DNA from 3 places in the Pseudomonas sp. GNP014 genome. Region 3 is predicted to be linked to each of the others. Evidence: riboswitches for the same ligand, from Rfam matches in the RefSeq annotation. Region 3 holds a riboswitch; each other region holds the start of a gene.
What was found. A riboswitch is a leader RNA that binds a small molecule or an ion and turns the genes downstream of it on or off. The one in region 3 is predicted to bind cobalamin.
Positions count from the first base shown of each region.

Region 1: linked by a shared signal. The riboswitch ahead of cobO (cob(I)yrinic acid a,c-diamide adenosyltransferase) and the one ahead of ACXX9E_RS21415 (TonB-dependent receptor plug domain-containing protein) in region 3 are both predicted to bind cobalamin.
Region 2: linked by a shared signal. The riboswitch ahead of ACXX9E_RS18195 (CbtB domain-containing protein) and the one ahead of ACXX9E_RS21415 (TonB-dependent receptor plug domain-containing protein) in region 3 are both predicted to bind cobalamin.

Region 1 covers NZ_JBTGUS010000001.1:3,086,427-3,089,695, forward strand. The annotation lists gene ACXX9E_RS13905 (PQQ-dependent sugar dehydrogenase) at 1-674, opposite strand, end outside; gene ACXX9E_RS13910 (hypothetical protein) at 741-1,325, opposite strand; cobalamin riboswitch at 1,489-1,720, shown strand; gene cobO (cob(I)yrinic acid a,c-diamide adenosyltransferase) at 1,802-2,413, shown strand; gene ACXX9E_RS13920 (cobyrinic acid a,c-diamide synthase CobB) at 2,410-3,269, shown strand, end outside.
Region 2 covers NZ_JBTGUS010000001.1:4,062,773-4,066,041, forward strand. The annotation lists gene cobM (precorrin-4 C(11)-methyltransferase) at 1-580, opposite strand, end outside; gene ACXX9E_RS18185 (cobalamin biosynthesis protein) at 660-1,073, opposite strand; gene ACXX9E_RS18190 (CbtA family protein) at 1,070-1,771, opposite strand; gene ACXX9E_RS18195 (CbtB domain-containing protein) at 1,783-1,980, opposite strand; cobalamin riboswitch at 2,101-2,322, opposite strand; cobalamin riboswitch at 3,073-3,269, shown strand, end outside.
Region 3 covers NZ_JBTGUS010000001.1:4,754,349-4,757,617, forward strand. The annotation lists gene ACXX9E_RS21405 (zinc-binding alcohol dehydrogenase family protein) at 1-79, opposite strand, end outside; gene ACXX9E_RS21410 (LysR family transcriptional regulator) at 190-1,080, shown strand; cobalamin riboswitch at 1,125-1,330, shown strand; gene ACXX9E_RS21415 (TonB-dependent receptor plug domain-containing protein) at 1,422-3,269, shown strand, end outside.

The DNA.
Region 1 (3,269 bases), 1.7 Mb from region 3:
CTGTTCGAGCCGACGGTGACGTACAGCTTGCTGCCGTCCTTGCTGGCGATGACGTTTTTGGTCCAGTGGTGATTCAGCGTGCCGCCCGGAAGATCGGTGACCTTGATCGGCTGCGTCTTGATCTCGGTCGCGCCGGGTTCGTAGTGAAAGCGCAGCAGGCGATCGGTGTCGGCGACATACAGGTCATTGCCCACCAGTGTCATGCCGAACGGCGAGTTGAGGTTTTGCAAAAATACTGTGCGGGTCTCCGCTACGCCGTCGTGATCGGCATCGCGCAGCAGGGTGATACGGTTCGGGCTCGGCACGCCGGCACCGGCCTTGCCCATGACTTTTTTCATGACCCAGCCACGAATGCCGCTGCTGTCGTCCGGTTTCGGCGGGGCGTTGGTTTCCGCTACCAGCACGTCACCATTGGGTAGTACGTAAAGCCAGCGCGGATGATCGAGGCCTTCGGCAAACGCGGCCACTTGGGTGCCGGCCGCAGCGGTTGGTTTGCCGCCGGCGGGCCAGCCGACTGCCGGAGCGATGTTCACTGTCGGGATCAGGGTCTTGTTCGGTTCGGGCAGTTTCGGTGACGGGCCGGTGCCGTCGGAGACTTGCAGGCTAGAGGATTCACCGCAGGCGGTGAGCCCTCCGGCGAGGGCGATGACGAAAGCGAGTCGGGTTTTGCGCATTACTGATCTTCCCTATGAATGCATTCCTAATCATAGAGGAGCTGACGCGCCCGATGGTTCAACCGCTTAGCCACGGGCCTCTTTGAACAGCACGGCGATGCCCGGGTGATAGTTGCCGGCTTCGCTGCGCAGTTTTCGGTAGGCGTAAGGGAAGTACCAGGCGACCGCGCAGGTGTGTTCCTTTTGCAGATCGTCGACCATGTCCTGCAATTCTTCAGGGCTGGCGCTGTGCTGGGCCTTTTGCGGGGCGACGAACAGGCAGCCAAGCCGCAGATCACTGGCGTAGCTGATGCGTTTGGCGTCGCTGGTAATGTCCTGCAGGGCCTGGGTCAGGTTGAGGTTGTTGACCCGTGGCCAGCGCTGCGTGGCCTGAATGAAGGCGCGGTCGTCAGTCCCGGCGATAAACAGATCGGCGCGGGCGTTGCGCTCGCCATCCTCGTTCTGTTTGCGGGTGGGCGTCTGGCTGAGGGTCACCAGTTCGGCCATCCAGGCTGCCGCCGAGAGCAATCCGAGATTGGCGTTCTCGTCATGCCAGTAAGGCGTGTCGCTGTCGCCGCGCACGGCGTTGTAACGGTCGATACAGTCAAACCAGCGTTCAAGCACCGGGCGCAGGAATTCCAGGCGCGGGTTGCTGATGATCATGCCTTGCATCGTCATCATCCTTATTGTTGTGATGGGCTTTTCCGGGAAAAGCATGGCTCTTTGATATCACTTGTATCAGTGTGGCACAAGATTGGCGTCAGATAATTGATCGACGGCAGTTATTCGACCGATGTCCCCCTCTTTAATTGACGCTCCACCCCCAACCCTCTAACCTTCGCGGCTTGTTTCAGGTGCTCTGTGACACCCCGTCGACAGAGTGAAACAGGGAAGCCGGTGAGGGTTGTCTTCGCGCGAAGAGCCACCACAATCCCGGCGCTGCCCCCGCAACGGTAAATGAGTAAAAGCTGCGCCTTGAGCCACTGCCTCGACAGAAGCGGGAAGGCGCGCAGCCAGGCGCATCGCCGCTCATGAGCCCGGAGACCGGCCTGATCCATCCAGCGGCATCACGGTGGGCGATGCCAGGCTTTTTGCCGTCTATTCTTGTGCCTGCCCGCCGTTATTCAGCCTCAACGGAGAGCTCCCCCATGACTGATTCCCCCGAGCGTGATGAACGCCATCTGGCGCGCATGCAGCGCAAAAAAGCCGTGATCGACGAGCGCATCGCCAACTCGCCCGATGAGTGCGGTCTGGTGCTGGTGCTGACCGGCAACGGCAAAGGCAAAAGCAGTTCGGCGTTCGGCATGCTTGCCCGCGCGATGGGCCACGGCATGCAGTGCGGCGTGGTGCAGTTCATCAAGGGCCGTAACAGCACCGGCGAAGAGCTGTTTTTCCGCCGCTTCCCGGAGCAAGTGCGCTTTCATGTGATGGGCGAGGGTTTCACCTGGGAAACCCAGGATCGTCAGCGCGATATCGCCGCCGCCGAAGCGGCGTGGGAAGTGTCCCGCGAGCTGTTGCGCGATCCGTCGATCGGCCTGGTGGTGCTGGATGAATTGAACATCGCCCTCAAGCACGGCTACCTCGACCTCGATCGGGTACTGAGCGACTTGCAGGCGCGTCCGCCGATGCAGCACGTGGTCGTCACCGGCCGCGCAGCCAAGCCGGAAATGATCGAGATGGGTGACACCGTCACCGAAATGGGCATGCTCAAACATGCCTTCCAGGCCGGCATCAAAGCGCAGAAAGGCGTCGAACTTTGAATCAGCCACGTCACTGCCCGGCGGTGTTGATCGCTGCGCCGGCCTCCGGTCAGGGCAAGACTACCGTCACCGCTGCGCTGGCGCGTTTGCATCGCAATCAGGGGCGCAAGGTGCGCGTCTTCAAGTGCGGCCCGGACTTTCTCGATCCGATGATTCTCGAGCGCGCCAGCGGTGCGCCGGTGTATCAACTGGACATGTGGATGGTCGGCGAGCAGGACAGTCGGCGTTTGCTGTGGGAAGCGGCCGCCGAGGCCGATCTGATCCTGATCGAAGGTGTGATGGGCCTGTTCGACGGCACGCCATCAAGCGCCGATCTGGCGCGGCATTTCGGCGTGCCGGTACTTGGCGTGATCGACGGCACCGCGATGGCGCAGACTTTCGGTGCGTTGGCGCTGGGCCTGGCGAAGTATCAACCGGATCTACCGTTCGCTGGCGTGCTGGCCAACCGCGTCGGCACCTTGCGTCACGCGCAATTGCTCGAAGGCAGCCTCACTGAAGGCCTGCGCTGGTACGGCGCGCTTTCCCGCGAAACCGGAATCGAGTTGCCGAGCCGGCACCTCGGTCTGGTGCAGGCCAGTGAGCTCAATGACCTGGATCTGCGTCTCGACGCGGCCGCCGAAGCATTGGCCAGCAGTTGCGAGGTAGCGCTGCCACCGGCCGTGGAATTTGCCGCGCCTGAAGTCATCACCGCCGAACCATTGCTCGAAGGCGTGCGCATTGCCGTCGCCCGCGATGAAGCCTTTGCCTTTATCTACGGCGCCAGCCTCGACCTGTTGCGGGCGATGGGCGCCGAGTTGAGTTTTTTCTCGCCGATCCGCGACACGCAATTGCCCGAGGCCGACAGCCTGTATCTGCC
Region 2 (3,269 bases), 690 kb from region 3:
GCCACGTCGCCCGGTGAATCACCGCAATCGGGCAATCCGCGCCGTAGTGCGGCCGCAGCTCCACGAGGATTTTCTCCAGATGATTGACCCCCAGATGAATCGCCATGGTCGCGCCATGCTGCGCCAGACTGGCGAGTTCTTCGCCCGCCGGCATCGCGGTTTTGTCGGCATAACGGGTCAGAATCACGCTCTGCGACACATCCGGCAGGGTGAGTTCGGCGCCTAACAACGCCGCACACGCCGCTGTTGCCGTCACGCCGGGGATGATCTCGAACGGAATGTTCAGCTCGCGCAGATGGCGAATTTGCTCGCCGATCGCGCCGTACAGGCTCGGATCGCCCGAATGCACGCGCGCCACATCCTGACCGTTGGCATGGGCGACCTTGATCAACTCAATGATCTGCTCCAGATGCAATTCGGCGCTGTTGACCACGGTCTCCGCCTGATGCCCCTCCAGCACCGCCGCCGGGACCAGCGAGCCTGCATAGATGATCACCGGGCAGCGACGGATCAGCCGCTGGCCTTTGACGGTGATCAATTCCGGGTCGCCGGGGCCGGCGCCGATGAAGTAGACGGTCATCGTGGAATCCTTTGAAAACAGCCGCAGCAACCCTTCAGATGAAGATTGCTCATGATCGAGGGCGGGGATTATCGGGGGTTTACGCAGCGCCGGCCAAGGCCAACGTCGCCTGGGCGTATTTTTGACGGGAAATCAGCAGCTTTGCCGGGGCCTGAATCAGTTGTTCGGCCAGGGCCAGGGCGGCACTTTCCGCCACGCCGTAACAACCGGTTCGCTCGTAGGCGATTTGCGAGTGGTGACTGAGCCGTTGCTGATAACCGGCCAGTTCTGCGCTGCTGAAGTACAGCAACGGCAGAGCCAGTTGTGCGGCAAGTTCCTGCAAACCCGGTTCATCACGCTTGAGGTCGATACTGGCCAGGGCCTTGACTGCCTCAAGTTCAATGCGATGGGCCTGCAAGGCCTGATCGAGTAACGCGCGCAGCGTGCTGGCCGGGCAGCCACGCTGGCAGCCCAGGCCGACCACAAAGGTCGACGCTGCGCGGTCATTCATCATAAGTGGTAGTGACCATCGCTTTTGCGGCGGAACAACCACGCGCTGATCAGGCCCAGGGCCAGCCAGAACGCCACGTTGGTCAACTGCGAAGCGATTTTGAACTGGGCTTCAAGTGCTTCAGGGGCGAGCATGGAGTGCACTTCCGGTTGTGGCGCGCCAATCACATGGGGCACCGCAAGGATCGCTACCCCGAGGATCTTCATCACCCATGGACGGCTGAAGGCGATCAGCGCGAGGCCGACGGCCGTGGACGCGGCGGTACCGATCCACCACAGCTGCCGCGAGGCCAGATCGGCGGCAGCGGTGCCGGGCAGTTCAGGCGGCAGGCCCAGCGTCGGAGCGAGGACGAAGGTGGCGTAACCGGCCAGGCCCCAGAGCAGGCCTTGCGAGGTTTTGGTCGGTGCACGCAGGGTGTACAGACCGGCGAGCATCAGCGCGAAACCGACCGCCACCACCAGATTGCCGCCGGTGGTCGAGGCCACACGCTGCCAGCCGTCTTCCGGCTCCCAGGCTTCGGCGTCGTGGGTGTGCGCCGCGGTGCCGGCAGCGTGTTCGTGGACCGCAACAACCGGTTCGGCTTTTTCAAAGGTTTCAGCCTGCAGAATCAGTGGTGAAACCCAGAAGCTCTGCAGCAGCGTCAGGAGCAGGGCGGCCAGCAGCCCGGTAAAACCTGCGGTTTGCGCAATACGCTTGATCATGTCGGCAGGTCTCAGTGGCACGGGAACGCGGCGCTGTGGCGGGTATCGTGAGCGGCGTTGTGCACCGCTTCGATGTGCGAAAAACCGGCGAAGTAGACGAGGCCGGCACCGAGGATCGAGGTGAAGAACGCCGCGATCAGGCGTTGGCTCAGTGTGGCGGTGCTGGCGATTTTGTCTGTGTTGCTGGCGGTGCTGCTGATGATCGACATGGCGCTTCCCTCTGGAGTGTCAGCGGGTGAATAGAGCGCATGAAAACCCCTGCGAGTCAGGCACGCAGAGGTTCGAACAGCGCCCGCCCACCGCGGGTTGTCAGGTTCAGCGACGCAAATGCGCGCTGTGTGTTGCGGGCCGGTCTCCGGGCTCACGAGGGGTTGGCGTCAGGCCGACTTGCAAGCGTCACCTTCCCATGCCGCAGGGACACAGTGGATCTGACACTTCGCTCGCTTACCGTTGCGGGGGCAGCACCGGACTGACATGGCTTTGAGTAAAGCACATGATTCACCGGTTTCCCGTTTCACCCTGTGAAGGGCACCCGTAACAAGTTGTGTAGGAGAGCATGTGGGGGGGAATTTAGTCAATTGAATGGGCATATCCGTTGCTGCGGGTGTTGTTGATTGGGCTCCCGCCCTTACGGTGGGTCACTTTTTCCAGACGCCGGAATGCCGGCCCAGCGAAAAATAACCAAAAAGGCTGCCCCCGGCGTCAGTCTGCAAGAGCCTGGTCGGCTTTCAGGCCGCCATCGCTGGCAAGCCAGCTCCCACAGGGATTGAGGTCAACGGGTAGACGTTGGTCGTCTGGCTGGTCGTCATCGCGAGCAGGCTTACTCCTACAGGTGGATCGCGAGCAGTCTGCGAGAGCTTGGTCGGCTGTCAGGCCGCTATCGCTGGCAAGCCAGCTCCCACAGAAAAGCAAAGGCAGCCCACAGCACACAGCACACAGCCCTTGCTTCTCACCACTCAACACAATGAGCGTTAGCTCGAGTACCGCTTTTGATCTCAGCGCCCGTCGGCAGGCTGAGTGGAGGGATTTAGCCGGGGGTGGGAGCGTAGCGACCGTTTGGCGCAGCCAAACACATCGAGAGGAGGTGCAGCGCAGCAAACCGGAGGCGATGCCCCCCGGATAGATCCCGGAGCGAAGGGACCCGAGCCTAGGCGAGGGCCGAACGTCAGGGTAAAGCCTTTTTGGTTACTTTTTCGGCGTCTGGAAAAAGTGACCCGCCGTAAGGGCGGAACCCTAATCAGCAACACCCGCAGAAACGGATACACCCCCAATCCAAACATTGACCCATCCCCACACCATGCGTAGCCTTGCGCTTTCGAGGTTCTTCGGCACATGCCGAAGCTAAGAAGGGAACGCGGTCAAAGCCGCGGCTGCCCCCGCAACTGTGAACGGTGAAGTTCGCTGCCACGCCACTGCCAGCTCGATCAAAGAGCCAGCGGGAAGGCGCAGCGAATGCCAGGCCAAGCCTGAACGCCGTCAGCCAGGAGACCTGCCTCGT
Region 3 (3,269 bases):
GCTCGGGGATGTCGGTGTCCTGCAACGATTGCGGATCTTCGATGGGCAAGGCGTGTTGGGTAAAGGTGATGGCTTTCATGGGATCTCTGATTCTGAAGGGCTGTGGCAGTCACTGGCCGCCATCTTCGGCTTCCCTCGGGCAAAGAAAAACCGGCAGAATGCGCCAACACTTTCACTGCAGGCGTGAAAATGATCCGCATCGACGATCTCGGTTTATTCACCCGCAGCGCCGCGCTGGGCAGTTTTACCGCTGCTGCGCTGGAGGCTGATTTACTGCCCGGCCAGGTCGCTGCCGCGATCAAGCGGCTGGAACGCGAACTGGATGTGCGCCTGTTCGCCCGCACCACCCGCAGCCTGCGCCTGACCGCCGAAGGCGAGCAGTACTTGCCCACCGCCCACGCGGTGCTCGAAGCCCTCAAGCAGGGCGAGGACAATTTGCGGGGGGAAAACGCCACCTTGCGCGGCGTGTTGCAAGTCACCGCGCCGTCGGATCTGGGGCGCAATATCCTGCTGCCGTGGCTGACGCAGTTCCGCCGCCAGCACCCGGAGCTGACCTTGCGATTGGTGCTGTCGGATCAGATGGTCGATCTGTTTCGCGACCCGGTGGACGTGGCGATTCGTTATGGCGCCAACGTGGATGCCAACTACGTAGCGCTGCCGCTGGCACCGTGGAACCGGCGGGTGCTGGTCGCCTCGCCTGAATACGTGCAACGCCACGGCCAGCCGCAGACCCCGGATGAACTGCTGGATCATCAGTGCCTGCTCTATTTGCAGACTGGCCGGGTCTACGACAAATGGAACCTGGGCAATCAGACCGTGCAAGTCTCGGGGCCGCTGTTCAGCGACGACGCCGACGTGGTGCGGCGCTGGGCGCTGGACGGCGAAGGGATCGCCTACAAATCCTGGCTGGATGTCAGCGCCGACATCGCATCAGGTCGCCTGCTTGTATTGCTGCCGGAGCAACCCGGCGAGACCTCGCCGTTGAGCCTGGTATGCCCGCATCGCAAGCAGATTACCCCGGCCGTGTCACAGCTCTATACGTGGCTGAGCGGCCAGTTCGCGGCGCTGAAACCGATGTGAGCAGAAGTCCCGCCAGAAGTTGACGAACGCTGTTGCGAGTGTTCAGATGCGGGCCTGTTTCAGGTGCCCCCTGCCGCCGTGCTTGGGGTGAAACGGGAAACCGGTACGTTCATTGCGAACAAGTCCGGTGCTGCCCCCGCAACGGTAGGCGCGTGATGCTTTCGACAGACCACTGTGGCCAGACGGCCATGGGAAGGTGAAAGCCTCGATACGCGCGAGCCCGGAGACCGGCCTGAAATGCGTTTGGCAAAATCCTGCGGTGGGCGGGCATGGGCCGGTATTGGCTGTGCGCGATGCCTTCTCCTGCATGCTCTTCTGCGAAGATCCTTTTCGAGAAGACAATGATTCGACCTTTCAACACTTCTGCACCAACCCTGCTGTTCGGCTGCCTGCTCAGCCCTTTGCTGCTGGCCGACGACAAGCCACTGCAACTCGATCAGCAAATCGTTTCCGCGCCGTCAGTGGAATCCACCACCGTCGCCGACATGGCGCAGTACGGCAGCAAAATCGAGAGGGTTTCCCGCGAACAAATCGAACGTGCCGGCCCCGGCGCCGATGTCAGCCGCGTCCTGCAGATGTTCATTCCCGGCCTGTACGTGGCGCCGAAAAACGGCCCGTTCGACTACGGCACCTATTCGTTGCTCGGCGGCCGTAACGACGACACGCTGATCCTGCTCGACGGTGTGCGCCTGAACAATCGTCTGTACGGCGGCCTGTACCTGGACACCCTGCCGGCCAACGCCATCGAACGCATCGAAGTGCTCAAGGGCGGGCAAAGCCTGCTGTTCGGCACCCAGGCGGTCTCGGGGGTGATAAACATCGTCACCCGCAGCCCGCAATCGCGCAAAGCCGCCGGCGAAGTGAATCTGGGCGTGGACAGCTTTGGCGGCACGACCGAAGACGTCCGGGTCGAAAACATCTTCAGCAACGGTTTCGGCGAACTGGGTTTGCTCGCCTATGCCAGCCACAACGTCTCCGACGGTTACCAGCCGTACCGCAACCGCGACATGAAGAACGTCAGCGAGAAAAACCGTGCCTACGAAGTCACCACCTTCGGCGGCAAGGCGATTCAATCGTTCGCCGATGACGCGCGGCTGGAACTGTTCTATCAGTACGCCGACGCCAACCTCGATTTCGCCCGCCCGCTGAACAACCACAACACCACCAACGACCGTGTGCAGCAGATCGCCACGGCGACCTTCGAACAGACCGTCAACGAGCGCGTGAGCTACTTCGTCAAAGGCCACATCAACGACTGGGACACCCGCTACACCCGCGTCAACAACGTGGATGGCGGCGGTACCAAGGTCATCAACCACAACGACTACTGGGGCTTCACCGATTGGGGCGTACAGGCCGAAGGCAAGGCGCAATTGCCCGGCGGCCATGTCCTGGTGTTCGGCACCGACAACCAGTGGTTCAAGGGTCAGGACGATGTGCTGGTGATCGACAACGACAAGGCCGAAGCCCACGCGATCTACACGCAGTTGCGCCCGCAAATCGCCGCCCTGCCCGACTGGCACCCGAGCCTCGGCATTCGTCACGAAGCCATGAGCGGCGGCGATGGCGCCACGGTCGGCATGCTCACCTCACTGTACGACCTCAACGATAACTGGGCCGTGCGCGGTCAGTACGGCAGCGCCTACAAACTGCCGAATGCCGAGCAGCTGTTCGTCAACGAGCCGGGCGACGAGATCGGCAACCGCAACCTCAAGCCGGAGAAAAGCCGCAACGCCGAACTCGGTGTCGACTACCAGGGCTTTCTGCTCGAGCGCGAATTCAGCGCCAGCGTCAGCCTGTTCAAACGCAAGATCGACGACCTGATCACCCTCGACGGCATGCAGTGGGTCAACGGTGAGGGGCAGATCCGCATGCGCGGTTTCGAGGCCGACGCGAAACTGGCGCTCACCCAGCGATGGAGCCTGCAAGCGGACCTGACGCGCAATCTCACCGAGTCGCGCAGCGGCGTGAGCATCAACGACATCCCGGGATTCTTCGCCCGCTCAAGGGTGGGTTATGAGTCGGAAAATCGTATGTGGGGGGCCGGGGGTGCGATCCGCTACATACGCGATATCAAGAGTTCGAAGCAGGTGCAGTACGGCAACTATTCGGTGGTCGATGCCGATGCTTATCGCTACCTCGACCACGCGCATCAGCACCGTGTAAGCCTGCTGATGGAAAACCTGTTC